2 regions of the Bradyrhizobium sp. CCGUVB23 genome follow, and region 1 is predicted to be linked to the other one. Evidence: riboswitches for the same ligand, from Rfam matches in the RefSeq annotation. Region 1 holds a riboswitch; the other holds the start of a gene.

The links. A riboswitch is a leader RNA that binds a small molecule or an ion and turns the genes downstream of it on or off. The one in region 1 is predicted to bind ZMP and ZTP.
Region 2: linked by a shared signal. The riboswitch ahead of purH (bifunctional phosphoribosylaminoimidazolecarboxamide formyltransferase/IMP cyclohydrolase) and the one ahead of glyA (serine hydroxymethyltransferase) in region 1 are both predicted to bind ZMP and ZTP.

What each region holds. Positions count from the first base shown of each region.
Region 1 covers NZ_JANADQ010000001.1:396,599-411,937, reverse strand. The annotation lists gene NLN62_RS01780 (ABC transporter ATP-binding protein) at 1-482, opposite strand, end outside; gene NLN62_RS01775 (ABC transporter permease) at 476-1,414, opposite strand; gene NLN62_RS01770 (ABC transporter substrate-binding protein) at 1,516-2,646, opposite strand; gene NLN62_RS01765 (hypothetical protein) at 2,927-3,394, shown strand; ZMP/ZTP riboswitch at 3,863-3,948, shown strand; gene glyA (serine hydroxymethyltransferase) at 3,983-5,269, shown strand; gene NLN62_RS53125 (HGGxSTG domain-containing protein) at 5,508-5,744, opposite strand; gene NLN62_RS01750 (hypothetical protein) at 5,774-6,439, opposite strand; gene NLN62_RS01745 (branched-chain amino acid ABC transporter ATP-binding protein/permease) at 6,703-9,237, opposite strand; gene NLN62_RS01740 (branched-chain amino acid ABC transporter permease) at 9,234-10,109, opposite strand; gene NLN62_RS01735 (ABC transporter substrate-binding protein) at 10,196-11,440, opposite strand; gene NLN62_RS01730 (IclR family transcriptional regulator) at 11,585-12,523, opposite strand; gene NLN62_RS01725 (thiamine pyrophosphate-binding protein) at 12,698-14,497, shown strand; gene NLN62_RS01720 (SDR family oxidoreductase) at 14,541-15,245, shown strand; gene NLN62_RS01715 (cupin domain-containing protein) at 15,265-15,339, shown strand, end outside.
Region 2 covers NZ_JANADQ010000001.1:3,808,583-3,823,921, reverse strand. The annotation lists gene panE (2-dehydropantoate 2-reductase) at 1-804, opposite strand, end outside; gene NLN62_RS17445 (2-hydroxychromene-2-carboxylate isomerase) at 903-1,511, opposite strand; gene NLN62_RS17440 (DUF2239 family protein) at 1,620-2,204, opposite strand; gene NLN62_RS17435 (glutathione S-transferase family protein) at 2,355-3,020, shown strand; gene ggt (gamma-glutamyltransferase) at 3,127-4,878, opposite strand; gene NLN62_RS17425 (MFS transporter) at 4,994-6,382, shown strand; gene purH (bifunctional phosphoribosylaminoimidazolecarboxamide formyltransferase/IMP cyclohydrolase) at 6,427-8,019, opposite strand; ZMP/ZTP riboswitch at 8,056-8,137, opposite strand; gene NLN62_RS17415 (heparinase II/III family protein) at 8,197-9,915, opposite strand; gene NLN62_RS17410 (RsmB/NOP family class I SAM-dependent RNA methyltransferase) at 10,073-11,419, opposite strand; gene NLN62_RS17405 (DUF1674 domain-containing protein) at 11,614-11,814, shown strand; gene NLN62_RS17400 (thermonuclease family protein) at 11,865-12,458, shown strand; gene NLN62_RS17395 (L,D-transpeptidase) at 12,506-13,021, opposite strand; gene acs (acetate--CoA ligase) at 13,448-15,339, opposite strand, start outside.

The sequences.
Region 1 (15,339 bases):
ACAAGCGCACGCGCCAGAGCCGCGCGTTGCGCCATGCCGCCGGAAAGCTGGTGCGGGTAGGCATTGGCGAAGTTCGTGAGCCCCACCAGGCGCAAGGCGTTTTCGACACGTCCGCGATGGGTGCGCAGCAACCCACGGGCTTCCAGGCCGAGCGCAACGTTGCTCCACACCGTCCGCCATGGATAAAGCGTGGGGTCTTGAAAAACGACGACCCGCGACGGATCGGGTGCTTCGATCTCCCGTCCCTCCGTTAGCAGGGAGCCGGCCGTAGGAGTGTCGAGCCCCGCGACCAGCCGCAGCAAGGTCGATTTTCCGCACCCGCTCGGTCCCAGGAGAGCGACAAATTCGCCGCGGCCGACCTGCAGGCTGATGCGGTCCAATACCGGCAGGGGCTGGCCCTCGAGATCGAAGCGATGGCTCACCTCGCGGAGCGTCAGCGTCGATCCGCGGACCGCATGATCGCTTGCGGTCGCCGCTACCATCGCACCAGGCCCTTCTGCCAGGATAGCAGACGGTCCCGAAAGCGGAACAGCAGCGTAATCAGACCGGAGCACAAGAACGCCATGAGCAGCAGCGCGGCGTACATATTGGCATAGGCCGCCCAACCCTGCGCCCATTGCAGATACCAGCCGAGCCCTGCCTTCACGCCCAGCATTTCGGCTACGACAAGAACCGCAAACGAATTGCCAAGGCCCATGAACAGGCCAACGAAAACGTGCGGCATTGCCGCCGGAATGGCGACCTTGAGCACGAGGAAGCGCTGGGTTGCTCCCAATGTCCGCGCGATATCGTAATAGGAGCTCTTCACGCCGGCGACGCCCGACCAGGTGAGCACGGTAACCGGAAACCCGGTGGCGAGCGCAATCAGGAAAATGCTGGCGCTGAAGCTGGACGGGAAAACGAAAAATGCGAGCGGCAGCCAGGCCGTCGCGGGGAGTGGCCCGATGAACCGCAAGACTGGGTGGATCCAATAACCGGCGAGCCGCGACCAGCCGATCGCCACGCCGGTCACGAACCCCACTGCCGCACCGAGACAATAACCGGTCGCGAGCAGACGAGCTGAAGCGAAGATACCTTCAGCCAGCCGCCCCCAATCATCGATTGCGACTTCGACGATGGCCTGCGGCGGCGGAAAAAACGGCAGCGGCAGTAATCCGAGCTTTGCTGTGACGACCTCCCAAGCCGCCAAAAACAGCGCCAGCGCGAACAGCCACGGAAGAAGCCGCTGGAGACGCTGGAAAGCAACAAAACGAACGCCGGCAAGGGTCGCCAAGGCAAGGGCAAGCGCGAATGCGCCGCAGGCAATGGCGAAGGCGCCCGTGTAGGCCCAATCGCTTTCGAGCTTGTCCGGCCAGAACGCAGTGAGCGCGGCGACCATGGACCATGCGGCGGCCACCGACAGTCCGCCAATCAACGACCGGGTTGTTGAACTTTCAAAAAAGCCGAAACCCGATTTCTCTGATGGCGTCGGCACTTCATTGATGACCGAGCTCACTGCGGATATTCCCAATCGGCTCAGCTTAGAACGTCAAGGTAGATCCGGTCGGCGAACTTGGCCGGGTCGGTGCTTCGCTTGATGACGTTCACTGCCTTGAGTTCATCGGTGTAGAGCAGAAGTTGCTTCTTGAGCTCCGCCCCGACGGGATGATTGTGGTGAGTATGGCTGCGATACATCGCGGCGAGATCCTCTACGGATCCTCTCCCGCCGTAGCCTGAATAGATTGCCGCGGCATCGGCGGGATCGCTGGCAACTCGGTCTGCCGCCTCCAGTATCGATCGTGTCAGAGCAGCCGCCACCGGCATTTCGTTTCGGGTGAGGCTGCCACGTATCGCGAGAACGCAGCAGGTGCGATCGACGAATTCACCCGTCAGGTTCGTTGCGATCTCGTTGAGCTTGCCGTCCTTGAGCCACAGATAGGGTAGTGGATCGATCTCGGCCAGCGCCTGCACTTCGCCCTTGTCGACGGCAAGCGCGAGCAGATTGGCCGGGTACTGACGCCACTCTACCTCCTGGGCCGGATCGATGCCCTTCTTGGCGAGGTAGATCGAAAAGAAGTTCTTCGCAGGGCTCGCTTGATCGCTAATCGCGATAGCCTTGCCGCGCAGGGACTCCAGGCTGTCAATGTTGGCAGCCTTGGAGCCGAGGAGCCGGATGCAGCCGCCGTGCACACCAGCGGTGATCCGAACGTCGAAGCCTTGCTCCAGCGGCTTGAGCCAGCGCAGGGCCAATCCCAAACCGGCATCCGCCTTGCCAGTTGCAATCGACTCCAGCAACTGGTCGGTCGAACCGCCGAAATTGACGAAATCGACATCGAGGTTGTGTTTGGCGAAGATACCCCGTTCCTTTGCGACTGGCGCAGCGACCGTGCAGGCTGCGTTGGCGTTCCAGGCTAGCTTGAGTTGGCGGGGCGGGCCCTGCAGCTCTTCACCGTTCGCGGCGGCACGACAAATAAAGGGCTCGCCAGGAATATAATTCAGCGACCCAGTCCCTGATACCGTCAGCGCGCGAGCCGCTCCGAACATCCCAAATGGCGCCGCGGCGCCAAGGGTACAAACCAACGTCAGCACCGAGCGGCGGGAGAAAGCGTCCCGCTTCGTTTCGGACAGACCTTTCGTCAAGCTGTTGCCAATTTCGCGCTTTTCCATGTGTCGCTCCCAAACTCGCGTGTGAATGGAAAAAACCCATCGGAACCGGGTGGCGCTTTGCGGGGGCCTTAGCTCGCCTCTCTTTGGTTGGGCATCATCCGAGCCCGTCTGCTACATAGCTATGAAGAGGTTCACATTAACGCAAAAAAATGCAGGGAGATAGCTGCGCGGCGATTGAGGCTCTCGTCAATCGTGTTGACCTACTCGCGGCAGCGTCCGTCGCATTTGATAGCGATCGGCGCGCGATGCCTATCTAAAGCCGAGTCCAGCATGCTCTGGAATGGTCGGCTCGTCGCAGCAGAACGGAAGTGACTGGTTAGGCTTTGCGCCTTTAACCCATGTCGGCTTCCCGCTTCGCTTGCTTGATCGCGGGAATGCCATCAATGTTGCGCCGGGGGCGTCCTTGCAAGGAGGTCGCATGATCACCGCCGTTGTACGATACAAACTGCCACCGCAGATCGACTGCGCCGCGTGTCACGAGCACTTTCACAAGATCGCACCAAACTTCCGCGAAGTGACAGGGCTGATCAGCAAGCACTTCATCTGGTCCGAAAGCGGCTGGGCCGGTGGCGTGTACCAGTGGGAGCGCATCGAGGACGCCAAGGCATTCTACACCGGGCCCTGGCTCGAGGGCATCATCCAGCGCTACGGCATGAAGCCGCAGATCGATCTATACGAGGTCTTTGCGGTGACCGACAACGCGCGCGGCAAGATTGAGCTGTTCAAGGAGACCGTTGCCTCCAAATGACTCCGAGCAGATCTCGCAGCAAGTGCTGGCGGCTCAACATGTCGGCTAGTGAGGATAGACCGGCGCGAAACGCGACCGAGAATTATTTCCGCGAGCTGGGAGCGAAGCTACTCAGCGGCGCTTCTGATCCGCAGCGGCTCGTTGCGCTTTGCGCAAGCAACGCGCTTGATATGGACATAGCAGCATTCCCACCCTCATCCAACGATTCGGAGTTCGCTTTTCCGGGAACGCCGCTGCCGGAGCCGCATTGAACTTTGCTTGTTGTGAGGTCGCGTGACGACTTCCGGGATTGGCTCAGAGCCGAAGGACGCATAAGCCGTTGCCACGCCCGTTGTCCGCAGCGGACCGGACATCGGTCCTCGGAATTTGGGTCTCAACGTCTGAGCGTCGAAATATCAGCTATGAACCCTTGCGGGCTCTCCAAGGATTGATTAGCCTTCTGCTCGCGATGAGCCTTGAAGGCTCATTCGTCCCTCGCGCGACTGGCGAGCTTACGTGGAATTGACCACGGTGAAGCGCGAAGGGTTCTAACGCCGTTCGCCTGGGCACCTTTCAGCTGACCATTCAGCGTCTTAAGGAGCCCGGACCATGCCCTCATTCCGCAACGAACTCCACCTCTATGATTCTGAAGTTGCCCTTGCTCTCGAAGGCGAGGAGCGCCGTCAACAAGACGGCGTTGAGCTGATTCCTTCCGAGAACTACACCTATCCGGAGGTTCTCGAGCTGCTTGGATCAGTCTTCACCAACAAATATTCCGAGGGATATCCGGGGCGCCGGTATTATGGAGGGCAAGAATTTACTGATCAGATAGAGAACCTTGCTCGACAGCGAGCCTGCGCGCTTTTCCGCGCCGAGCATGCCAACGTCCAGCCTCTGTCGGGGTCGCCAATGAACCAGGCCGTGTATCTGGGCCTGTTGAAGCCTGGAGATACGATATTGGCAATGGACCTCTCACACGGCGGTCATCTCACGCATGGCGCGCCCGTGTCCCACATGGGGCGGCTGTTCAACTTCGCTCGCTACAAGACGCACCCTTCAAAGGGCGGCGCCATTGACTTCGATGAGCTCCGCGCAACAGCCCGGCGCGCCCGCCCGAAGTTGGTGCTGTGCGGCTACAGCTCCTATCCGCGCGACCTGGATTACGCCTCCTTCAAGAGCATCGCCGATGAAGTGGGTGCACTTACCATGGCCGACGTGAGCCATTACGGCGGCTTGATCGCCGGCAACGTTCTGCGTAATCCGCTCGATGCGGGTTTCGACATCATGACGACGACCTCACACAAGACACTTCGCGGGCCGCGCGGGGGAATCATTCTTTGTCGTCGGGAGTTTGCCGGAAAGATCGACGCGTCTGTGTTCCCCGGACTGCAAGGAGGTCCGCACATGAACGTCGTGGCCGCAACCGCCGTAACGCTGAAGAAGGCAACAACGTCCGACTATCAGGCCTACGCACGGCTGGTCATGCGCAATGCGAAGGTTCTTGCCGAAGCGCTGATGGAGCGCGGTATGAAGTTGATTACAGGCGGGACTGACAATCACATGATGGTCGTGGATACGGTGACGAGCGCAGGGTTGGACGGCGGTGCGGCCGAAGACATTCTCGACGCCGTCGGAGTGACCGCAAACAAACAGATCATTCCCGATGATCCGCGTCCGCCGCTCAAACCAAGCGGCATTCGCCTCGGTACGCCGGCAGCGACCACGCGTGGCATGGGTGAGCCCGAAATGCGGCTTATCGCCGAACTCATCGCAGAGTCTCTCAGGTCGAAGGGCGATGCGGCAGTGGTAAGACGGCTCAGAGCGAAGAGCGTCGAGATGTGCCGCGCGTTCCCTGTCCCGGGGATCGCGCTGCCGTCCAAGGTGGTGGGCCGATGAATAAGACCGTCGCTCCCGCGTAGGGCCGCGACCTCAAGGGCCTCATGCACGAGGAAAGGGCCGATCGCTTGAAGCGATCGGCCAGTCTAGGGAGGAAACGCCCGTCGGGCGGCAAGGCGAGCTAACGCTCAACCCGTCACCTAACGTAGTCTGCTCAACGGAGACAGCCTATGAACTAGGTCACACAAGAAAGGGTGATCGACTTGACGCGAGGCAGCCCGAGTTGAAGGAGGCGGCATCACGTGAGTTCCCTAAGCAGTCTCCGCGCCTCATCCAACAAGTCCCGAACTTGCTTTTTCTCGGCGATGCCCTTCTTCGTGAACAGCCCATGCTTCCGCGCATTCCTGTTTCCCCTCGGCGCGCCCGATCCCGCCGCGCCGCCGTGCATGCGGCAACGCAGCTTGCCGTGCACCGCCGGCGCACGGCAGGACCGGTCGCTGCGCGTTCTGGCGCCGCAACGCGGGCTCGCCAGCATCGCGCTCGTACTGCGGGCGTGACCGCCGCTCATGCAGTCGCGTCTTGCCTTGCGGCGACGTGCTCCCGTTCGCCGACAATTGGCATCGGGACCGTCCGCGCCTCCGCCAGCGCGGCAACGGCGCCCGACCGCGACACGATCATGTGCGCGTGCTGGGTGACGTTGCCGACGATGGCCTTGCCGCCGTCCTGCACCGACAGGTTTTGCACGGTGATGGCCGGCTCGCCGTTGTGCCGGTAACGGTTGAGCGCCTCGATCTGGGCCGGAAAAATGCGCACGAGCTTGCCGAGCGCACGGGCGGCGCTATCCTGGTTCTGGATGTCGCCGGCGCGGGCGAGATGATGGGCACTTCGCATCGCGGTGACGTGCACGGCGACCATCTGCGCCGCCAGCATGGCCTCGATGGAGTCCCTGGGCTTGATGGCCTGCATCATCGAGATCATGAAGGCGAGATTCGCGTGGTCGAGCTTGTTGCCGTTCACGCTCGCCTTCACCAATTGCTTGAGGATGCCGTACATGGCGTCGCTGTCGGCGACCCCGAACGTTTCAGCCATCAGCCGTTCGCCTGCCTCCGGATCCGGATGGTCGATCGAAATGCCACGCTTGGAGATCTTGATGCGCGGGAATGCTGCGGTTTGGGGGTGGTCGGGCGCGGCGAGCGCTGCCGCCGTGTCGTGGTCTGAAGATGCCGTCATGTCGATGCTTCCTTTGGGTCCGCGCAGGCGCGTTGAGCGGATGCGCGCAGGGCCGATCGTCGCCCGCGGCCCGCCGGACCCGTTGCTGATGTCGATGAGGATGAGTAGCGCGCAAGGTATCGCGACGCGCCGTTGCCGCGCACCGCGTGGATCACTTCAGGGATTTGGCAATGATGGCATTATGCCGGTGATTTGCCCGACGTGTCAAATTATTTCGTAAAATCGTAAGTCGTCCAACCGGCTGCCTGCGCGTCTCCGCTGGCCTACAGCCACAGGATCTGCTTGCGGTAGCTGAGGTCAGTCAGCAGCGGCTTGGCCGGGCCCCGGTGGAACACCGTGCCGCGCTCCAGCGCGAAGACGCGGTCGGCGAGGGCGAGCACGAGGTCGAGATTGTGCTCGACGATCACGATCGACATGTGCCGCCGGAGCTGGTCGAACACTTTGAACAGCTCGAGCGTCACCGCCGGCGCAAGTCCCTCGAAGGGTTCGTCGAGCAGCAGCAGGCGGACATTGCCGGACATCGCACGGGCCACCGCCACCATCTGCTGCTCGCCGCCGGACAGATAGTCGGCCGCGACGTTCATGCGCTCCTTCAGCCGCGGGAAGGTGTGCAGGATCTGTGCCTCGTCCCACACCACGCCGTCGCTGCCGTCGGTCTTGCGGGCGAGGCGGCCGAGCGCGAGGTTCTCGCGCACGGTCATGCCGGCGAACAGGCCGCGGCCCTGCGGCACATAGCCGATGCCGCGGCGCGCGATGTCGGGCGCCGCCAGGCGCGCGATGTCCTCGCCACGATAGTCGATGCTGCCTGATGCCGCTGGGACCAAGCCGGCCAGCGTCTTCAGCAGCGTCGACTTGCCCGCGCCGTTGCGGCCCAGGAGCGCGACGATCTCGCCTTCGCGCACGTCGAGCGAGGCGTCGCTCAGGATGTGGCTCTTGCCGTAGAACGTGTTGACGCGCTCGAAGCGCAGGATCGGTTTCGTCTCGCTTGCGGCATCGTCGCTGCGCTGATGCGCGATGGCGGGAATGCCGGTGCCGGTGTAGATCTCCTGCACCCTGAGGTCTGCGCGCACCGCCTCGGGGCAGTCCGACATCAAGACTTCGCCCTGGTTCATCACCGTGACGACGGCTGAGAAGCCGAGCACGCGATCGATGTCGTGCTCGACGATCAGCACCGGGATGTTGGCGGCGATGTTCTTGACGAGGCTGGAGACGCGCTCGCGCTCGGCGGCGGCAAGCCCCGCGAGTGGCTCGTCGAGCAGCAGCACCTGTGGCTTCGAGCCGAGCGCGATGCCCAAATCAACAAGCCGCTGTCCGCCATAGGAGAGCTCGCCGCCCTCGATCTCCTCGATGCCTTCGAGCCCGAGGAATTTGATCAGCTCCGCCGTCTCGGCGTGGATGTCGTCGTACGCGTCGATGTCGTTCCAGATGTTGAAGCGCATCGGCCGTCGCGCCTGAAGCGAGAGCCTTAAATTCTCGTAGATGGTCAGGCCACGGAACAGGTTGGTAATCTGGAACGAGCGCGCCAGCCCCTGATGGCAGATCAGGTTCGACGGCACGCCTGCGACGTCGCGGCCGTTGAGGCGGATGCTGCCCTGATCCGGCGCGTAGAGGCCGGAGACCAGGTTGAACAGCGTGGTCTTGCCGGCGCCGTTCGGCCCGATCAGTGCGTGAATTTCGCCGGCCCCGACGGTGATGCTCGCATCGTGCACGGCGCGGATGCCGCCGAACTTCTTCGAGACGCCGCTCACCTCTAGCACCGTCCCGGTCAGCGCTTGCGGCCGCAGGAAGGCCGGCAGCTCCAGGCCGTCATAGATCTTGCGCCGGCTCATCGCGGCCGACTCTTCGCCGGGAGGGTGGACGCGACGCATGATCAAGGTGCCGATGCCGACGAGGCCGCCAGGCGAATACATCACGAAGGCGACGAAAGTGATGCCGAACCAGAACAGCCAGTCCGACGTCCAGATCGAGAACAGCTCGCGGAACAGGATGAAGAACAGCGCGCCTAACGCCGGGCCCAGCATGCTGCGCATTCCGCCGATCACGACCATCGCAAGCAGCTCGCCGGCGAACGGCACCGAGACGGCCTCGGCCGAGACGAGATAGTTCAGGAACGCGATCAGCGCGCCGGCAATGCCCGTGACGACTGCCGAGACCACGAAGACCGCGAGCTTGTAGCGTTCGACCGGGTAGCCCTGGAACGTCGCGCGCAGCTGGTTCTCGCGGATCGCGACCAGCACATGGCCGAAGGGCGAGCGCACCAGGCGCAACAGGACGTAGAGCACGACAAGGCCGATGACGGCGACGACGGCGTAATAGGCGAGCGAATTGTCGAGATCGAGCGGGCCGATGTGGCCGCGCTTCAGTCCGCCGAGGCCGTCTTCGCCGCCGGTGAGGCTCGTCCAGCGGAACGCGGTCGTATAGACTAGCGCTGCGAGCGCCAGCGTCAAAAGTGAGAAATAGACGCCGCGCCGGCGCAGGATCAACGCGCCGACCACCACTGAAGCCGCGGCGACGACGAGCGTCGAGAGCAGCAACGGCAGCCAGATCTCGCCGGGGAAGAAGCGAAGCTGGATCAACCCGGCCGCGTACGCACCGACGCCGAACCAGGTGCTGTGGCCGAAGGAGACGAGGCCGGTATAGCCGATGCAGAGGTTGAGCCCCATGGTGGCGATCGCAAGGGCGATCACCCAGGTGCCGGTGTTGAGCGACAGGCCGAGGGCCCTGAGCACGAACGGCAGTGCGATGACGGCTGCGGCGGCGACCAGCAGCGGCTTCAGCTTGTCGAAGGTGGATGTCATTCGAACTTCTCGATGCGTTCGCCGAGCAGGCCGCGCGGGCGCACCAGCAGCACCAGGAACATCAGGATGTAGATCGAGGCTTCGCCCGCGGCCGGCTGGAAATGAATCGCGATGCCGCGCACGACGCCGACGAGGAGGGCGGCGATGACGACGCCCCAAAAGCTGCCGAGGCCGCCGATCACGACGACGACGAAGGCGACCGTCATGATCTCGGCGCCCATCGCCGGATGCACGGTGGTGATCGGCGCGAAGAAGGCGCCGCCGAGCGCAGCCATGCCGACGCCGAGCATGACGATTGCGGTCATGTAGGGCTGAAGGCGGATGCCGAGGCTAGCGACCATGTCCGGCCGCTGGATGCCGGCGCGCACCACGCGTCCGAACGAGGTCTTGTGCAGGAGCAGCCAGATGCCGACGAGCACCACTGCCACCACCGCCAATATCAGCAGGCGATAGCGCGAGAACAGGAAATCACCGAGGATGACCGAGCCGCGAAAGCTTTGCGGAATCTCGGCCGACACTGGCGCCGCGCCCCAGATCATGCGGATCGCCTGCTCGGCGACCATCGCAAGGCCGAAGGTCACGAGAAGACTGAGGATCGGGTCGGACGCATAGAACCGGCGCAGGATGAAGCGCTCGAAGACGATGCCGAGCAGCGCGACGGCGAGCGGCGAGATCACCACCGACGCGCCGAAGCCGAGATGGTGCGTCAGCTCGACGAAGACATAGGCGCCGAGCGCATAGAAAGCGCCATGCGCGAGATTGACGATGCCGCCGACGGAGAAGATCAGCGATAGTCCGAGCGCGATGAGGAGGTAATAGCCGCCGAGCACGAGGCCATTCACCACCTGTTCCAGCAAGAACTCGAACTGCATGTTGCATCCATCGCCTTGGCAAAAGCGGCGCCGGCTCTCCGCCGTCGCCGCTGGTGCCAACTGACCATTTTGCGCTAGAGCGCGCGTCAGGCCTTCATTTCGCAGGGGTTCTGTTCCCTGGTCGGATAGATCTGTTCCAGCGGATCGTTCGCTGCCGGCACGGCATCGCCCAGCACAAGCATGTCCCACTGGTCCTTCATCTGTTCCTTCGGCTTCACCGTGAACGGATAGGCCTCCTGCACGAGCTGATGGTCCCAGGAGCGGAAATAGGCCTTGCGCGCCTTGCCGATGTCGAACTGCGACTGTTTCTCGAAATAGGAGATCAGCTCGCCGCTGTCGGTCGATTTCGTCGTGTTGATCGCCTCCGCGAGCAGTTTCAGCGTGACGTAGTCGATCCAGGCGTGGTTCTCCGGCGGCTTGCCGTATTTCTTGCCGAAGGCGGCGACGAACGCCTTCGACGTCGGGTTGTCGAGCGTGTGATACCAGACCGTCGGCCAGGTGCCGCTGAGATTGCCGGCGCCCGCCGCCCAGGCATCGCCGGTGTTGAGATTGAAGCCGACCAGCGGATAGGGCAGGCCGAACTCGGCATATTGCTTGACGAGATTGGTGACCTGGTTGCCGGCGAGGTTGCAGCACACCACATCGGGCTTGGCCTGCCGCACCTTTAGAAGATACGGGCTGAAATCGGTGACGTCGGTCGCGATCAGCTCGTCGCCGATCAGGTTGGCCTCGTGCGTGCCGAAGAACGCCTTCGCGGCCTTCAGGAGGTCGTGGCCGAAGATGTAGTCGGCGGTGAGCGTGAAGAACTTTTTGCCCTTCACCATGCCTTTCTGCGAGAGCGCCGTGCCGACCGCATTGACCATCACGGTGTTGGGGATGTCGCAGTGGAATGAGTATTTGTTGCAGTTCTTGCCGCGCAGCGCGTCGGAGCGCGCACCGGTCGAGAAGAACACCTTCTTGTTGCGCTCGGCGACCTGCATGATGGTGAGCGAGGAGGCCGACGAGATTTCGCCGAGCAGCACCACGGCGCCGTCCTGCTCCAGCATGCGCTGCGCCTTGGTCGCGGCGGTCGCGGGGTTGATGGAGTCTTCCGAGAGCAGATCGATCTGCTTGCCCAGAATGCCGCCGGACTGGTTGATCTCCTCAGCGGCGAGCTTCACCCCGAGCTGGGCGTAGCCGCCGATCACGCCGAGAAAGCCCGTCAGCGGCGTCAGGTGGCCGATCCTGATCTTCTCCGCCTGGGCGCGCGCGATCGCGGGGAATCCGAGCGCGGATGCGCCGGCCAGCGCCGCGCTCGCCTTCAACAATGTCCGTCGGCTGGTGCGGATCATCTCAAAGCCTCCTCCCCAGTGCATCGCGGTGTCCCCCTTCAGCATCGGCATTGCGATATTGTGAGAGACGTTTTTTTAATGCGGAAGGATAATCCCGAACGGCATCGCCGGTGTCAACCGGCAAAATCACCGCTTGCGCGCGCCTTAGACTTTTTTCGCAGCCGGCTTGGACGCAGTTGTTTTGGCACCGAACTCCGCGGAGAGCCGGTTGGCCGCGACTTGTACGACCTGTGCGCTTGCATGCAGTGCCTGGTTCGACAATCGCCAGATCGGTCCGGAAATGCCGAGCGCCCCGATCACCTGTCCGGTGAAATCCAAAACCGGCACCGCAACGCAGCGCACTTCCGGATTGAACTCGCCGTCGTCGAAGGCAACGCCGGTACGCTGCACCTCGGCGATCTCGCGCATCAGCACGCCGGCATCGGTGATGGATTTGGGCGTCGACGGCTTCAGCTCGGCACGATCGAGGAAGCGCTTGAGCTGCTCGGGGCGGAGCGAAGCGAGAATGATCTTGCCGAGCGCAGTGCAGTGCGCAGGCCGGACCACGCCGACGCGGTCCGTGAGTTGGAACGCGCCGGGCCCGCTGGTCCGCGCGATGACGATCACGGCATCGCCCATGCGCACGGCAAAATGGCTACTTTCGCTGGTCTCGCGGGATAGAGCCTCCAGCACAGGCGTTGCGACATTGACCATCTCGATCTCGTCGAGCGCGGATGCGGCAAGCGCGAACAGCGGACGGCCGATGCGGTAGCGCTTGTTGTCCTTCTCCTGGCGGAGATAGCCGAGCGAGACCAGCGTTTTGGCGAGATGAAAGGTGGTCGAGTTGTGCAGGCCGACGAGCTTGCTCAATTCCGCAAGGCCGATCCCTTCGCGGTGGCGCGCAACCTCTTCCAGAATCGAGAAGGCGCGGCCGAGCGACTGCACGCCGCCGGCGCGCTGCTTGTCGTCGGCGTCGTCGCCATCCGCCTGTGTCGGCGGGACCAGTTTTGCAACGGCCGCCTTGCGCGGGCTTGCGGGCTTTTCGCTGGTGCTGGGCTTGGTGCGCGATCTCAAGGAAAAGGCCCCCTTCGATGAATCCATCATGGCTCCAGTCCTGACACTAGCACGCGGCAGGCGCGGGGCACCGCGGGTTTCCCCAGAAGATAGACTATCACAATATAAATTGACGTACAGCATTATGAGAAATAGGGTGCCGGCGGCTCAACGATGGCCGCCGCGTCGAAGAAGAAGCCGTCGGGCCACAGGGAGACGAGTTGAATGTCGCGAAACATGCTCAACGGCGCCCAGGTCATTGTCGACTACCTGATCCAGGAGAAGGTGCCGCAGGTGTTCGGGCTCTGCGGCCACGGCAATATCCAGTTCATCGACGCGCTGTATGAGCGTTCGTCCGAGATCAAGACGATCTCGGTTCATCATGAGAGCGTCGCCGGCTTCATGGCCGACGTCTATTACCGCGTCTCCGGGCGGCCGACCGCAACCTTCACCTCCTGCGGGCCCGGCTCGGCCAATTTACCGATCTCGCTTGCGAATGCCTTCCTCGATTCCGTGCCGTTCATGGCGATCACCGGCAACGTGCCGACCAGCCAGTTCAATCGCGGCGCGTTCCAGGAAATGTACCGGCACCATCAGGCCGACTTTCCCTCCACCGTGCGTTCGATCTGCAAGAAGGTGTTTCAGCCGACGCGCGGCGAGATGGTGCCGCTCGCGGTGCGGCAGGCCTGGAAGACCATGATCACGGGACGGCCGGGGCCGGTGGTGGTCGATGTTCCCTTCGACGTCTTCATGGAATCGGCCGCAGAAGAGGCGCCGAAGGCGATCGAGTGGAACGCCAACATCTCGAGCCGTTGCGGCGCCGATCCCGACGGTGTGGTCGAGGCCGTCGACATGCTGCTCTCGGCCGAGCGGCCGGTGATGCTGGTCGGGCAGGGCGTGCGTTACGGCGGTGCTGCGGACGAACTGCGCTGGCTCGCCGAGCGCTTGCAGATCCCCGTCGCAGCGTCGGCCTCAGGTCTCGGCGCGCTCGACGTCAACCATCCGCTGGCGCTCGGGCTCGTCGCCCGCGCGGGACATTACCAGGCCAATCATGCGACGCGTCAGGCTGATGTGCTGCTCGCGCTCGGTGTCCGCTTCGACGACCGCACATCGAGCTCGTGGATTCCCGGTTATTCCTTCACCATCCCGCCGACGCGGCTCATCCACGTCGACATCGATCCCGAGGAGATCGGCCGCAACTATCCCGTCGCACTCGGGCTGATGGCCGACGTCCGCACCTTCCTGCGGCAGGTGCACGCCGAGCTTGATCGTCGCGATAACCTCTTCAGGAAATCCGATGCGCGAAAGAAATGGCTGGCGCAGATCGATGGCTACCGCAAGGAGTGGGACAAGTTCGTCGCGCCGGGATTCTCGGACGACACCACGCCGATCAATCCGCAGCGCGCCGCGGCCGAGATCGACAAAGCGTTGCCGGAGGATGCGATCCTTGTCAGTGACATCGGCGTGCACCACAATTGGCTCTTGGGCTTCTGCAAGCCGAAGCGGCCGGATTCGCTGATCGGCTCGATGGGCTTTGGCCCGATGGGCTTTGGCGTCGCCGGCGTGATGGGCGCGAAGTTCGCCGCGCCCGATCGTCCCTGCGTCTCGGTGTGCGGCGACGGCGCCTTCTTCATGCACGCCAACGTGCTGGGTACCGCCGTCGAATATAATCTGCCCGTGGTGTGGGTGGTCTGGAACAACTACGCCTATGCATCGATCCGCGGCTTGCAGCGCGGCTATCTCGGCGGCCGCGAGCTCGCAACCGACTTCAAGGATCCCGTCACGGGCGAGCGCTACAATCCCGATTTTGCGGCGATGGCGCGTTCCTGCGGCGTCGAAGGCGTGCGGGTGGATCGCGCCGCAGATATTGGCGAGGCCATCCGCAAGGGCATCGCCGCCAACAAGCCCTATCTTATCGACGTCGATATCGCCGCAGACGTCAACCCGGCCGGCGCCGGCGTGTGGGAGCTGCCGGGGCTCGGCCAAAGCAAGGCGGGCATCGGCACGCGCTATCAGCCGGACTGATCGCGCGGCAGCGACTTTCAAGACAACAACAGGGGACACGGGAATGACGCTCGCAGGCAAGAAGGTCGTAGTGGTCGGCGGCTCCTCCGGCATTGGGCTCGCCACGGCCGAGCTCGCCAAGAAGCAGGGCGCCGACGTCATTATCGCCTCGCGCAACGCCGCAAAGCTCGATGCGGTCGCCGAGCGGTTGAATGTGATCGCGATTCCGGCCGACGTGACCAGCGATGACAGCATCGCCGATCTGTTCCGCCGCACCGGCCCGGTCGATCACGTCGTGCTGACGGCGGCAGAGCTCAAGACGGGTCCGTTCAAGACCGTCGCCATGGACGACGTGCGCAGCACGATGGAAGGAAAATTCTGGGGCGCCTGGCGGGTGGCGCGCGAAGCAGAGATCAGGCCTGGCGGCTCGCTGACGTTGGTCACAGGCTTTCTCAGCCTGCGGCCGCGTCCGAATTCGGCGATCATTAGTGCAGCGAACGGCGCGCTGGAATCGCTCGCGCGTGCGCTGGCGCTCGAGCTCGCACCGGTTCGCGTCAATGCGGTGTCGCCCGGTGTGATCGACACGCCGATCCGCGCTGCGATGCCCGAAGCGGCGCGGCGCGAAATGTTGGCAAAGACGGCCGCCGCGCTGCCGGTCGGCCGCGTCGGTGCAGCAGAAGACATCGCGCAGCAGATCCTGAGCTTCATGGCCAACGGTTTTGCCACGGGCTCGATCGTGTATGTCGACGGCGGCGCGCTCGTGAGCTGATCCGGAAGGGAGTTCGACCATGGCAGACGAAACCAACGGCGCCTTCATCCGCCACATCGCCGAAGTGCCCTGGCGCGAATTCCCCAACCATTTC
Region 2 (15,339 bases), 3.4 Mb from region 1:
GACCGGCAGGCCCGCCTTGATGTCGCGGAACATCGACGCGGTCATCGGGGAACCTTCGGTGGTGATCAAGCCCTTGACCCGCTCGAAGAACGGGCCGCCGGGCGCATAGCCCGCTGCGGTCGCAGTGGCGCTGGTCTCGTCCAGCATCCCTAAGAGAAAATCCTTGCCACCGGGCACCGCCAGGATGTTGCCGACGGAGGTACGCATCAGGCTGGTCGACGCCGCGAGCGAGGAGAGGAAAACCCACTTCTCCCACATGTCCTGCATGATGTTGTGGCTCGCGCTCGCCCCGGCGATGCCGCTGGTGAAGACTTCGTCGATCGCCCTCACACGCGCCGACAGTTTCCCGTCGCGCTCGCCGTAATTGATCGCCTGCATCGGCTGGAGCTGCACCACCTCGCGCTTCTCGTTCAGCGTCGCGGCGATGGCGCAGAGCCCGCCGAGCACGCGCTCGGCGCCGAACTTCTGGTCCAGCACGTCGAGATGCCGCATGCCGTTGAGCACGGGAATGATCGTGGTGTTCGACCCGACTGCCGGCGCGAACGATTTGATGGCATCGTCGAGGTCGAACGCCTTGCAGCTCAGCAGCACGACGTCGAACTTTTCGGCGAGCTTGCCCGCCTGCACCGCCGGCGGGTTCGTCAGCGTCGCATCGCCGTTCGGGCTCTTGATGACGAGGCCGGCGCTCGCAAGCTCGCTCGCGCGCCGCGGCCGTACCAGAAAGGTGACATCGCGCCCGGCCTGCAGCAGCCTGCCACCAAAATAACCGCCGATGGCGCCGGCGCCGACGACGAGAATGCGCATGCGGGTGCTCCGTTTGTTCTTGCTCTTTTTTCGCCGTCGTCATGTTTTTCGCCAGGACGACACCGGGGAGATACCTCACTTCGCTCGTTGGGTCAGAATCACTTTCCCGACACCATCTCCTCGACCTCGCGCAGCTGCTCCTTGCCGAAGAACATCTCGGTACCGACGAAGAATGTCGGTGAACCGAACGCGCCGCGCGCGACGGCCTCCTCGGTATTCTTGATCAGCCTTGCCTTCACATCGGGTTCTTGGGCACGTGTGAACAGCTTCTGCGCATCGAGGCCTGACGAGGTGATCGCCTTCATCGCGACTTTCGGATCGTCCATCTTCTTCGGCTCGCGCCACATGTGATGAAATGCGGCTTCGACATATTGTTCCAACACGCCTTCGAGCTGGGCCGCGATCGCCGCGCGCATCAGGTTCAGCGTGTTGACGGGGAAGAACGGGTTCCAGACATAGGGCTGCACGTGGAAGCGTTTGAGGAAACGCTCGGTCTCGACAGCCTGGAATTCGCGCTTGTTCTTGATGCCGGCGAGCGTCTCGGCCGGCGATTTGTTGTTGGTCGCCTTGAAGATGCCGCCGAGCAGGATCGGCACATACTCGAATTTCACGCCGATCCGCGTCTCGATCGCAGGGATCGCCTCATGGCTGAGAAACGCATTGGGACTGCCGAAATCGAACAGGAATTGTGGGGCCGCGCGCGTCAAACCGTCCTCCCGTGAGCTCGCTTTGCGCACATTGTGGCGCAGCGCGCGCGGCAGGTCCACCCGTTTCATGATGGCCATAATACTACTTTGATCGGAGGCGCCTTCTGCCTACGCGCGGTCGCTGCTTGCGAGTTTCACGACGTGGTCGCGGATGTCGGCGGGCCAGTCGGCGATCTCTGCCGCAAAGCGCCGGCGATCGCCTGCGAACAGCGCGCGCGAGGCCTCCTCGAAATGCGCGAGATTGCCGGCCATCGCCGACATGAAGTGGTAGGTGGCATCGCGCGCCTGCCGCTCGCGGTCGCGATCGCCGCGGGCACGCCGCGCCTCGTCGACGAGCTTGCGCAGCGCGACCGAGGCGCCGCCCGGCTGCGCGTTGAGCCATTCCCAGTGCCGCGGCAGCAGCGTCACCTCGCGCGCCACCACGCCGAGTCTGGGCCGGCCGCGGCCGCGCGGCGCACTCGGCAACTCAATGTGCCCGTCGGATTGCGCCGGCGCGATCGTCGGCAGGCGGGCCAGCACTTCCTGGTCGTCGCCGCGCAGGTCGAAATCGACCGCCCGCCCGCTCAAGTCACTGAAGATCACGATCGGCGAGCCCGCCCACGCGTCCGCGCGCTTGACCGCCAGGACCACGTCCGCGATCGGCCCGGAGGCCAGGCGCCGCTGGCCGACAAAGGCTGTGAAGGTACTCTGCATTGAAATCACTGCGAAATCTGACACGATGGCCCACTTAATATCCGGGTAAAATAGAAGCGTCAATATGCCCGGGTAAAAATAACGACCGTCCGGCTCGACATTCGCCCGCCGGGCTGGCACGAACGCGCCCGAGACCAGCGGGGACCTCAAATGCTGACCGTTCATCATCTCAACAATTCACGCTCGCAGCGCGTGCTGTGGCTGCTCGAGGAGCTGGGCGTGCCGTACGAGATCGTGCGCTATCAGCGTCAGCCCGACATGCGCGCGCCGAAGGAGCTGCGTGCGATCCACCCGCTCGGCAAGTCGCCCGTGATCACCGACAACGGCAACACCATCGCCGAATCGGGCGCGATCGTCGAATACCTCGTCGGCACCTATGGTCAGGGACGCCTGATTCCGCCGCCGAACACGCCGGAGCGGCTGCGCTACACCTATTGGCTGCACTATGCCGAAGGCTCGGCGATGCAGCCGCTGCTGCTCAAATTGCTGTTCACCTTGATGCCGAAGCGCGCGCCGGCGCTGCTCCGTCCGCTGGTGCGCAAGGTCTCGAACCAGGCGCTGACCGCGCTGGTCAATCCGCAGATCAAGCAGCACATGGATTATTGGGAAGGCGAGCTCGGCAAGACCGAGTGGTTCGCCGGGCCCGACTTCACCGCGGCCGACATCCAGATGAGTTTTCCGCTGGAAGCGGCGCAAGCGCGCGGCGGCCTGGAGCAGGGCCATCCCAAGGCGATGGCGTTCCTCGAGCGCATCCACGCGCGTCCAGCCTATCAACGCGCGCTGGAGAAGGGCGGGCCGTACCAGGTCGGGCGGTAGCGTCGTTCCCATCGTCATTCCGGGGCGCCCGCGTCCTTACGTGGGCGAACCCGGAATCCCGAAGTTGTGGCGCGTGATTCCGGGTTCGATGCTCAAACCATGAAAGTTATTGCCCCTCCGCCGCAGCGCCCCGCGTGCGCGGGTCGGGTGCGCCGAACGGGCCGTTCGGCGTCACCGCGATCGAGTTGGCCGAGGTCTGGCCCATCGGCTCGACGACGAGGTGACCCATCGCCTTCAGCTCGAACAGCACGTCGTCGGAAAAGCCGCGCTCGACGCGCACTTCATCCGGCAGCCATTGGTGATGCAGCCGCGGCGCTGCAACGGCGGCGGCGACATCCATATGATAATCGAGCACGTTGACGATCACCTGGAGCACGGTGGAGATGATGCGGCTGCCGCCGGGCGAGCCCGTGACCAGCACCGGCTTGCCATCCTTCAGTACGATGGTCGGAGACATCGAGGACAGCGGCCGCTTGCCCGGCCCTGGCAGATTGGCCTCGTAGCCGACGAGGCCATAGGCGTTGGAGGCGCCAACCGCCGCGGTGAAATCGTCGAGCTCGTTGTTGAGCAGCACGCCGGTGCCGTCGGCGACCAGGCCGACGCCATAGCTGAAGTTCAGCGTATAAGTGTTGCTCACCGCATTGCCGCGGCTGTCGACGACCGAGAAATGCGTGGTGTTGCTGCCTTCGCGCGGCGGCGTCGCGCTCGCCACGATCTCGCTCGCCGGCGTGGCGCTGTTGGCCCTGATGCCGGCGCGAAGTTTAGCCGCATAGTCCTTGGCGATCAGGGTCTCGATCGGCGCCTTGACGAAAGCGGGATCGCCGAGATAGCGCGCGCGATCGGCATAGCCGCGCTTCATGGCTTCGATCAGCAGATGCAGCGAGGCCGGCGAGCCCTGCTTCAGATCGGAAAGCTGAAAGCCTTCCAGGATGTTCAGCGTCTCCACCAGCACCACGCCGCCCGACGAGGGCTGCGGCATCGAGACGATGTCGAAGCCGCGATAGCTGCCGCGCACCGGCTCGCGGATCACGGGCCTGTATGTCTGCAGATCCCCTGATGTCATGATGCCGTCAGCATCGGTGACGGCCTTGGCGAGCTTGTCGGCGACCGGTCCCTCGTAGAATCCGCGCGGACCCTGGGCGGCGATGGTCGACAGTGTCTGCGCCAAATCGCCCTGCACCAGCCGGTCATTCTCTTGCAGCGGCGTGCCGTCCGGTCGCGAGAAGATTTTCGCCGATGCCGGCCAGCGCGCAAATCGCTTGTGTGCGCCCGGCAAGGTGTCGGCGATGTCGTCGCTGATGACGAAACCGTCGCGCGCGAGCGCGATCGCGGGCTCCAGCAATTGCGCCAGCGTGAACTGGCCGGAGCCGTATTTCTCGAGCGCCAGCGACAGTCCTGCGACCGTGCCGGGCACGCCGATGCCGAGCGCGGAATCGCGCGACTTCGCGATATCGGGCTTGCCGTCGGCGCCGAGGAAGATGTCTGATGTGGTCGCAGCTGGTGCGGTCTCGCGATAGTCGATCGCGACGTCTTCCTTGCGGTCGGCGGAATGGATCACCATGAAGCCGCCGCCGCCGATATTGCCCGCGCGCGGATAGGTCACGGCCATGGCGAAACCGGTCGCGACCGCGGCGTCCACCGCGTTGCCGCCGCTCCGCAGGATGTCTGCGCCGATCTGTGCGGAGATTCTCTCCTGCGCCACCACCATGCCGTGCTCGGCGGCGATGGCGTGAACGGTGCCGAGTGCGGGCGGTTCATAGATGCGGCGCGCATCCTGAGCGCGCGCTGGAAACAGGCTGATACCTAGAAGCGTGAGGGCAGCTACGACTTTTCGTCGTGTCAGGACAAACGACATCATCAAAATTTCGCCGTGTCTTGTTTCTGTCGTGTCTTGCCGTCACTCCACAGCCGTCACGGCAATGCTATACCGTTTGCGCCAAGAGAGGCAAAACTGTTCGTGATAAGGAATGCTGATGACGACGATCGCCTCTGACACCGATATGGCCGATAAGGAGCGGACCTATCCGCCGCGCGTTGCCGTTGTCAGTTGGATCTTCTTCGACTGGGCTGCGCAGCCCTATTTCACCCTGATCACGACGTTCGTCTTCGCGCCCTATTTCGCCACCAGCGTCGCGCCCGACCCTGCGACCGGACAGTCGCTGTGGGGATTTGCGATGGCGGCAGCCGGCATGGTCATCGCCCTGCTGTCGCCGGTGTTAGGCGCCGTTGCGGACGCCGCGGGCCGCCGCAAGCCCTGGATTGCTGCTTTCGGCGCCGTACTGGTGCTGGGCTCCTCGGCGCTCTGGATCGGCAAGCCCGGCGATCCCACCATCATCCCGCCGCTGCTTGCGGCCGTGGCACTCGCGAGCGTTGGCGCGGAGTTCGCGACAGTCTTCAACAATGCGATGATGCCGACACTTGTGCCGCCGGAGCGAATCGGCCGCCTCTCCGGCAATGGCTGGGCCACCGGCTATGTCGGCGGCATCATCAGCCTGATCATCGTGCTCGGCTTCCTCGCCGCGAACCCTGAGACGGGGCGCACGCTGCTTGGTTTCAAGCCGCTGTTCGGGCTCGATCCGGCCATGCATGAGGGCGATCGCATCACCGGACCGCTGACGGGACTCTGGTTCATCGTGTTCGTGACGCCGATGTTCCTGTTCACGCCGGACTATCCCGCCAAGCGGCCGGTGCGCGCGGCGCTGCGCGCAGGACTCGCGCAACTGAAGCAATCGCTCGGCGAACTGCCGCGGCAGAAATCGCTCGCGATCTTCCTGCTCGCGAACATGATCTACACCGACGGCCTGGTGTCGCTGTTCGCCTTCGGCGGCATTTATGCCGCCGGCACGTTCGGCTGGCACACGATCCAGATCGGCACCTTCGGCATCATCCTGGCGATCGCCGGTACGTTCGGCGCGTGGCTCGGCGGCAAGCTCGATGATCTCTTGGGACCGAAGCGCGTGATTGCCATCAGCATGCTGATCCTGCTGCTGTCGCTCGCCGCGATCCTGCTGGTCGACAAGGATTCGATCTTGTTCATCAGCGTCGCGCCGCCCGAGCCGGGCGGCGCCCTGTTCGCGGGCGCGGCCGAGCGTGCCTACCTTGTGCTGGGCTGCCTGATCGGCGCCGCTGGCGGCCCGCTCCAGGCCGCCTCGCGCACGCTCCTCATTCGGCTGGCGCCAAAGGACCGCATCGCGCAGTATTTCGGCCTGTTCGCGCTCACCGGAAAGGTGACGTCCTTCATCGGCCCGCTGCTGATCGGCGCAATCACGGCCGGGACCGCGAGCCAAAAAGCCGGCATGGGCGTGCTGGTGGCGTTCTTTGCCGCCGGGCTCGCGCTGTTGACGCGGGTGAGGGAGCCATGATTTCTGCAGTCGTCCCGGCGAAGGCCGGGACGACTCGTGGAGAGTTAATGCCGGAAGTGCCGCGTCCCTGTGAACACCATGGCGATGCCGTGCTCGTCTGCGGCCTTGATCACCTCGTCGTCGCGCATCGAACCGCCGGGCTGCACCACGGCAGTGGCGCCGGCCTCGATGCAGGCGAGCATGCCGTCGGCGAACGGGAAGAATGCATCAGAGGCCACGACCGATCCCTTGGTGAGAGGCTCGGCGAGCTTCAGCTCGTTCGCCGCATCTTGCGCCTTGCGTGCCGCGATCCGCGCTGAATCCACCCGGCTCATCTGGCCCGCGCCGATGCCGACGGTGGCGAGATCCTTGGCGTAGATGATGGTGTTGGACTTGACGTGCTTTGCCACGCGGAAGGCGAACTTCAGGTCGCGCATCTCGGCGTCGGCCGGCGCACGTTTCGTCACCACCTTGAACGTCATGTCGTCGACCACGGCGTTGTCGCGGCTCTGTACGAGCAAGCCGCCGGCAACGGTCTTGGCGGTGAGACCCGCCGAACGCGGGTCGGGCAGGCCGCCGGCGAGCAGCAGGCGCAGATTCTTGCGCGCGCCGATGATGGCGATCGCTTCCTCGCTGGCATCGGGTGCGATGATCACCTCGGTGAAGATCTTTGTGATCTCGCGCGCGGTGTCGGCATCGAGCGCGCGGTTCATCGCGATGATGCCGCCAAAGGCGGAGGTCGAGTCGCAGGCCAGCGCCCGGCGATAGGCGGTGACGAGATCAGAGCCTTCCGCGACGCCGCAGGGGTTGGCGTGCTTGACGATGACGCAGGCCGCGGTGCGCTTGGCATCGAACTCGCCGATACACTCATAGGCCGCGTCGGTGTCGTTGATGTTGTTGTAGGAGAGCTCCTTGCCCTGCAGCTGCCGCGCGGTCGAGACGCCCGGCCGCTTGTCGGGCGTCGCATAGAACGCCGCGGTCTGGTGCGGGTTCTCGCCATAGCGCAGGGCCTGGATCAGCTTGCCGCCGAAGGCGCGGTAGTCGGGCGCATCGATCTCGAGCTGCCGGTTGAACCAGTTGGAGATCGCGGCATCATAGGCGCCGGTGCGCGCATAGGCCTTTGCGGCGAGGCGCCGGCGCAGCTTCAACGTGGTCGCACCGTTGTGGGCGGCGAGCTCGTCGAGCACGGCCTGGTAATCCTGCGCCTCGACGACCACGGCGACGTCGTCATTGTTCTTTGCGGCGGCGCGGATCATCGCGGGACCGCCGATGTCGATGTTCTCGATGCACTCTTCGAACCCCGCGCCTTTGTCGACGGTTGCCTCGAACGGATAGAGATTGACGACGAGCAGATCGATCGGCGCGATGCCGTGCGTCTTCATCGCGTCCGCATGTTCCTTGTTGTCGCGGATCGCGAGCAGGCCGCCATGCACCTTCGGATGCAGCGTCTTGACGCGGCCGTCCATCATCTCGGGAAAGCCGGTCAGCTCGGAGACGTCCTTCACCTTGAGGCCGGCGCTCGCAATCGCCTTGGCGGTGCCGCCGGTCGACACCAGCTCGACGCCATGGGCGGCAAGCGCCCTGGCGAACTCGATCAGACCGGTTTTGTCGGAAACGGAAAGCAGGGCGCGGGTAACGCGGCGGGGATGGTCAGTCATCGCATCAGTCATGGGCAAGATCCTCTGTGTCGGGAGTACCTATGCCCAGGCGCGCGGCAGATAAATCCCGCGCTTCCCGATGGTGCTCCATCCAAGGTCGCCAGTCGCGCGAGCGGGTGCTCGGTACCAGCTTTCGGTGCTCTTCACAACGGCTAGATAGGCGTGGGCCGCGCGCGTTTACAGCGGAAGTTCCGGCTCGCGCCGGGCGTTGCGGCGGGCATTGGTGACTTGGGGCGAAGCCGTGGAGCGGACAAAGCTCCAGCGGATCGAGGGGGCCTGGCGCGCGTCCTGCCGGATCACGATCTGCGCGGTGCGGCGCGGGCCGTCATTGCCGGCCAGGAACACGCTGTCCTCGAGATCGACCTTGTCGTCCAGTGCTTCAAAGGTCCAGACCTCGCGGTTCGGCAGCACGAGCATCACGCCGCGGGCATCCGACAGCCGGCTCGCCTTCACCGCCGGATGCAAATGGAAGCGCAGCGCGAAATCGGTACCCGCGCCCTTCAGGCGTCCGCCCTGCGGCGGCGACAGCGTGTCCTCGCCGTCGAGCCGCGTGCCGTCATTGGCGACCATCACCACGCGCCGGTGGATCACACCGAACTTGGCGAGATAGCCGTCATGCGACGTCGTCAGCAGCGTGCCGTTCTGCACGACCTCGCGATAATTCTCGACCATGGCCGGCCCGCTGGTCACAGGCGCGCCGTGCAGCAGCTTCTTCATCGCCGACAATCCGACGAACTGGCATGATGATGTTTCGTGATAGGTGAGCGTCGAATGCGCCGCGGTGCCGCGCGCGAATGGCCGCCAATTGTCGCGTCCCGTCGTCGGCATGCCGCAATTGGTCACGATGCGGCTCGTGCCCGAGGACAATTCGAACGACAGGCAGCCGGCATGGGCGTCGTGGCTGACATTGGCCGGCGGCGGGGCACCGGTATCCATGATCAGCGTCAACGCTCCGGCATCGAGGCGCTGGAAGCCGGTATGCGGCATGGTCGCCATCGGCGCGCCGTGGGTGTCGTCATAGGCGAGCAGCGTGGCGAGCAGATCCGACGACGTCGCGCTCATGCCGTTGAACAGCGCAAAGTTGCCGTCGCCGTGCCGGAAGAAACGCAGCATGGGCATCATGCGGTCGATCGCGTTCAGCAGCGCCGGCGGTGGCGCGATGTTGCGCGCCGCGAAGGTCTGCCGCAGCGGCAGCAAATCGATCAGGAGCTCGATCAACGCGCCGGGATTGCGGCAGACGTGTCCGCCGTCGGGGAGGATCTGCCGCTGTAATTCATCGGATAGCTTGCGCGACGCGCTGCGGATGTGGCGCGCCTGGTTGGCAAGGCACAACGAGGCGTAGCAGAGCGCGATCAACACTTGCAGCCGCGGCACCCCGTCCGGGATGTCGACCATGGTGAAACGCAGATAGCGGATCTCGCGCGCCAGCGCCCGCAGGTAACGGCGATAGAATTTGTTGTCGGTGTCACCAAGCACCAGCGGCGCCTGCGACAGCAGCGAGATCACACGCCGCGCCAGCACGTCGGCGCGGCGGGCCACGGCGCGTCGCTTGTTGGCGGGATTGGAGATCCAGTCCTCGATCAGCGCGCGGGCGTTGGCCCGCGTCAGCGCGGTGTCGGCAGCGCGCAAGTGACGCAGCCAACCGAAGCCGCGCAGGGCGACCTCCCAGTCTTCCGACGGCGGCTCGAGATCGAAGATCGAGCGGCCGTGGCAATTGACGATCTTGCCGGCGAACACGAAGCGCCCGGCATAGATCTCGGCCGCGCGCGTGGCGTCTGCGGTGCGCAGGTCGTGCGGCGCGATGATCAGCCGGTCGGTGCGGCCTGGCCAGAGCCGCGACACCGCCACGGAACCGCCGCTCGCGCGCGCAAGCATGTTCCGCGCGAAGCGGTTCATGACCAGCGTCGAGATGCGTCTGCGTTGAGCGACCGACACGCCTTGCCTTGAAGGGGGAGAGGATTCCTGACGAATCCTTTTAATCCCAAAATCCGCCGGCTGACACCACCTTGAAAGGTGGCGAATCAGCATCAGTGGCGCAAAATCCGGTGCAAAATCAGGATTTAACGAGCCGGGCAGCGAAGAATCCGTCGAGCCCGCCGAGCCTTGGGTCGGCGTTTGGCAGGTGGCTCGGCAGGGTGCGCAGGTCGCCCTCAGTGGTAATGATCTCACTGAGCCCAAAGACCTCGGACGGCTGGATCGGCACGCGGCGCAGCGCCGGCTCGGCGGCCAGCAGCGCGGCGATCGCGTGCTCGCCTTCCTCGGGCTCCAGCGAGCAGGTGCAATAGACCAGCGTTCCACCGGGCTTGAGCAATGAGACGGATTTCAGCAGCAGGCGCTGCTGAAGCGCCGTGAGCGCCGCGATATCCGACTCCTGGCGCAGCCAGGCCACATCGGGATGGCGGCGGATCGTGCCGGTCGAGGTGCAGGGCGCATCGATCAGGATGCCGTCAAAGCCGTGCTGCGGTCCGGCCCATTCCACGGCGTCGGCGACGACGGTTTCGGCCTGTAGCGACAATCGGGCGAGATTTTCGCGCAGCCGTGCCACGCGCGCCGGCGAACGGTCTACCGCGACGACGTTCGCGCCGGCGAGCACCAGTTGGGCCGTCTTGCCGCCGGGAGCGGCGCAGAGATCGGCGACGGATTTGCCGGCGATATCGCCGAACAGCCGGGCCGGCAATGCGGCTGCGGCGTCCTGGACCCACCATTGGCCTTCGCTGAAGCCGGGCAGCATGGTCACCGAGCCGTGCAGCAGCGTGCGCACGGTTCCGGTCGGCAGCACCTCGCCATGCAGGCGGCTCGCCCATTGCGCGGCATCCGACTTCATCGTCAGATCGAGCGACGGCTCGTGGCCGAGCGCAAGCGCCATCTCGCGCGCGGTGGCCTCGCCATATTGCGCGCTCCAGCGCGCTAGCAGCCAGGGCGGTAGATCGAGCGATTGCGTCGCGACTTCCTCCACCAGCGCCTTGCCCTCGCGCGCACAGCGGCGCAGCACGGCGTTGACGAGGCCGGCATAGCGCGCGGCTCGGCGATCGGATTGCACCAGGCGGACCGAGAGATCGACGGCCGCGTGATCGGGAACATCCATCCAGAGAATTTGCGCAGCGCCGATCAGGAGCGCGCTTTGCGCGCGCGGCGCCTCGCCGGGGATGCCCTTGTCGAGCAGACGCGACAGCACGTGGCCGAGCGTGCCGAGCCGACGCAGGACGGTTGCCACCATACGCCGCATCAGCGCGCGGTCGCGATCGGCGAGCGTCTTCAGCCCGGGATGGGCGCCGCCACCGTCGAGCTGGTCGTCCAGCGTACGGTGCTTATGCAGGACACCGTCGACGATGTCGGCGGCGATCCGCCGCGCCGCAAGACCAGGCACTTCGGAGGGTGGAGCAAAACGTTGAGATGGCATGCGGTGGTAAGGTTCTGAGCGAGCGGCAGTTCCGCCGGTATGGGCGCATGCCTGAAGAAGCGCATCTGTGGCACGCGAATATGCCAAATGTAAGAATCGGCTCTGGTTTTTTCAGCCCTGCATGTCGATCTCTGCCCTATGCGCGGCGTTTTTTCCGATCGCGCGCGGCGCGTCCCTGGGCTAGGAAGCCAGAGATGAACGACACTCCGTCCAGCCCTCCCCAGCGCAAGCCGCTGACGCCGGCCGCGCAGCGCGCGCTGGCGGAAGCCGAGGCACGCCGGCAGGCCGCCGCGGCCAATGCCGAAGCCGCACCAAAAGAATTGCAGGGGCCGAAGGGTCCCGAGCCCACGCGCTATGGCGACTGGGAGCGCAAGGGCATCGCCTCGGATTTCTGAGACCGGGTGGTCTCTTGCAGGCTCGCCCGACTCAGCCCTAGCGTCGGCTGATGTCTCCCCGCGACCGAATCAATCCGTATCGGCCCTCGTTCAGTGGCGCACCGTTTGGCCGCCGCTTCGCGGGCTTGCTGCCGTGGATGTTCGTGGTCGTTGTCATAACCGCGGTCGTGCTCATCTACCGGCATGGCACCAACTGGCCCGTGCCGCATGCCGGTGACGAACGGGCGCAGGACGCCGAGATCATCCTGCAGCAGGCAGGCAATCCCGACATTCGCCAGTCGGTCGACGTCATCCGCACCATCGACGGCGACACATTTCTCGCACGCGTGCATCAGCGCGACGGGCGGGATCTCGTCGCACGGGTTCGCCTGCGCGGCATCGATGCGCCCGAAATGAAGGCGTCCTGTCGGGAAGAGTTGGACAAGGCCGAAGCTGCCACCGATGCGCTACGCCATCTGCTCGGCCAGGGCGGCATTGTGATCTACAATCTTGGCCCAGAGAAATACGGGCGCATTCTCGCCGATGTTGCCACCAAGCGCACGCCCAACGTCTCGGCCGCGCTGCTCGCGGGCGGTTATGCGCGCAGCTACAATGGCGGTCATCGCGAGGGCTGGTGCGCGCGCAGCTGGCGCTTCTGGCAATGAAAAAAGCCGCGTCAAGACGCGGCTTTTCGTCTTGAATCGGTTGGTTCTCAGCGCGTGACGACCACCGTCGTACCGACGGAGACGCGGCTGTAGAGATCGCTGATGTCGTCGTTGAGCATGCGGATGCAGCCATAGGAGACGAAGCCGCCGACCGAGCCCGGTACGTTGGTGCCGTGGATGGCGTATTCACCGCCGGCCAGCGTCATCGCCGCGACGCCCATCGGATTGCGCGGCGAGCCGCCCGGGATCACGTCGGGCATGTTCGGCTTGTCACGCTTCACTTCGGCCGGAGGCGACCATGCCGGGTTGCGGTACTTGCCGTCGATGCGGGTGGTGCCGGCCCACTGCTTGCCGGACTTGCCGACGCCGACCGGGTAGCGCATGGCGTGCTCGCCATCGAGGATGAGATAGAGCCGGCGCTCGTTGGTTTTGACCACGATGGTGCCCGGCGAATATTCGCCACCGTGCAGCCCCACCATTTCCGGCCGTGCCTCGGCCGCCGTCGACATCAATATCCCTGCCCCGATGGTGGCGGCGAGCGCCACCGCAATCCTCATCGACATCACTTGCTTCCTTATCCGTTGCCCCGAACGGGTCGTCCAAAAAATGCACGCAAAACCCGGAAATCGCCCGCTCGCCCACGCATTCTTAACCGCGCGCGTTAACCGGATGGTTTCCACGCGCCGCGCCTTGGGCCCAGCCAGCACGGGGAACAAAGGAAAAGTTCGAATTAAAGTAAATGACCGGAAAACAACACTCGGCGGGAAACATACGGCCGCGCCGGCGCGCGCCCTGACAAGTGCGTGAGGGTGTTGGGTTTTGCCGGAATCAAATGGCTTCGGACTGGAAGCAGTCGCGTGTCCCGGACGCGGCGCGGCATGGAATGACGCGACGCAGAGCCGGGACCCAGTGTTGGGGATGGATAGGCCCCGGCTCTGCAGCGCACCGCTGAAGAAGCGCTGCGCTGCGTCCGGGGCACGAGAGCGTTCTTACGCCGAGGTCTGCTTCTTGTTCTGGCGGTTCTTGACGAGGTCGTCGACCACGGCCGGATCGGCGAGCGTCGAGGTGTCGCCGAGGCTGCCCGGCTCGTCCTCGGCGATCTTGCGCAGGATGCGGCGCATGATCTTGCCGGACCGCGTCTTGGGCAGGCCGGGCGCGAACTGGATCTGGTCGGGTGAGGCGATCGGGCCGATCTCCTTGCGCACCCAGGTCACGAGCTCTTTGCGCAGGTCCTCGGTCGGCTCGACGCCGGCCATCAGGGTGACATAGGCGTAGATGCCCTGGCCCTTGATGTCGTGCGGGAAGCCGACCACGGCGGCCTCCGAGACCTTCTCATGCGCCACCAAGGCGCTCTCGACCTCGGCGGTGCCCATGCGGTGGCCGGAGACGTTGATGACGTCGTCGACGCGGCCGGTGATCCAGTAATAGCCGTCGGCATCGCGCCGGCAGCCGTCGCCGGTAAAGTACTTGCCCTTGTAGGTCGAGAAGTAGGTCTGCTCGAAGCGGGCGTGATCGCCATAGACCGTGCGCATCATGCCCGGCCAGGAGCGGGTGAGGCAGAGATTGCCTGATGTCTCGCCGTCCAGCACCTTGCCGTCGGCATCGACGATCTCCGGCACCACGCCGAAGAACGGCAGCGTCGCCGAGCCTGGCTTCAGCCTGGTTGCGCCGGGCAGCGGCGTGATCAGGATGCCGCCGGTCTCGGTCTGCCACCAGGTGTCGACGATCGGGCAGCGGTCGTCGCCGATGACGCGGTGATACCACTCCCACGCTTCCGGATTGATCGGCTCGCCGACCGAGCCGAGCAGGCGCAGCGAGGCGCGCGAGGCCTTCTTCACCGGCTCGTCGCCGCCCTGCATCAGGGCGCGGATCGCGGTCGGCGCGGTGTAGAAGATGTTGACCTTGTGCTTGTCGATGACGTTCCAGAACCTGGAATTATCGGGGTAGTTCGGCACGCCTTCGAACATCAGCGTGGTCGCGCCGTTGCACAGCGGTCCGTACAGAATGTAGCTGTGGCCGGTGACCCAGCCGACGTCCGCGGTGCACCAGTAGACGTCACCGTCGTGATAGTCGAACACGTATTGGTGCGTCATCGCGGCATAGACGAGATAGCCGCCCGAGGTATGCAGCACGCCCTTCGGCGTGCCGGTCGAGCCCGAGGTGTAGAGGATGAACAGCGGATCCTCGGCATGCATGTGCTCGGCCGGGCAGTCCGTCGTCACCATCTTGGCCGCGTCGTGGTACCAGAGGTCACGCGACGGGGACATGTCGACCTTGCCGCCGGTGCGCTTGACGACGACGACCCAGTCGACGCCTTCGGTCTTGGCGAGCGCCGCATCGACATTGGCCTTCAGCGGCACCTTCCTGCCGCCGCGCAGGCCTTCATCGGCGGTGATGATCACCTTGGATTTGCAGTCGCTGATGCGCTGGGCGAGGCTGTCGGGCGAGAAGCCGGCGAACACCACCGAGTGGATCGCGCCGATCCGCGCGCAGGCCAGCATCGCGTAGGCGGCCTCGGGGATCATCGGCAGGTAGATGGTGACGCGGTCGCCTTTCTTGACATTGCGGGTGCGCAGGATGTTGGCCATCCGGCAGACCTCGTCGTGCAGCTCCTTGTAGGTGATGTGCTTCGACTGCGAGGGATCGTCGCCCTCCCAGATGATCGCGGTCTGGTTGGCGCGCTTGGCGAGGTGCCGGTCGATGCAGTTCCAGGCGACGTTGAGGACGCCGTCCTCGAACCATTTGATGGAGACGTTGCCGGGTGCGAACGAGACGTTCTCGATTCTGGTCGGCGCCTTCATCCAGTCGACGCGCTTGGCCTGCTCGGCCCAAAAGCCGTTCGGGTCCGAGATCGAGCGGGCGTACATGTCCTTGTACTTGG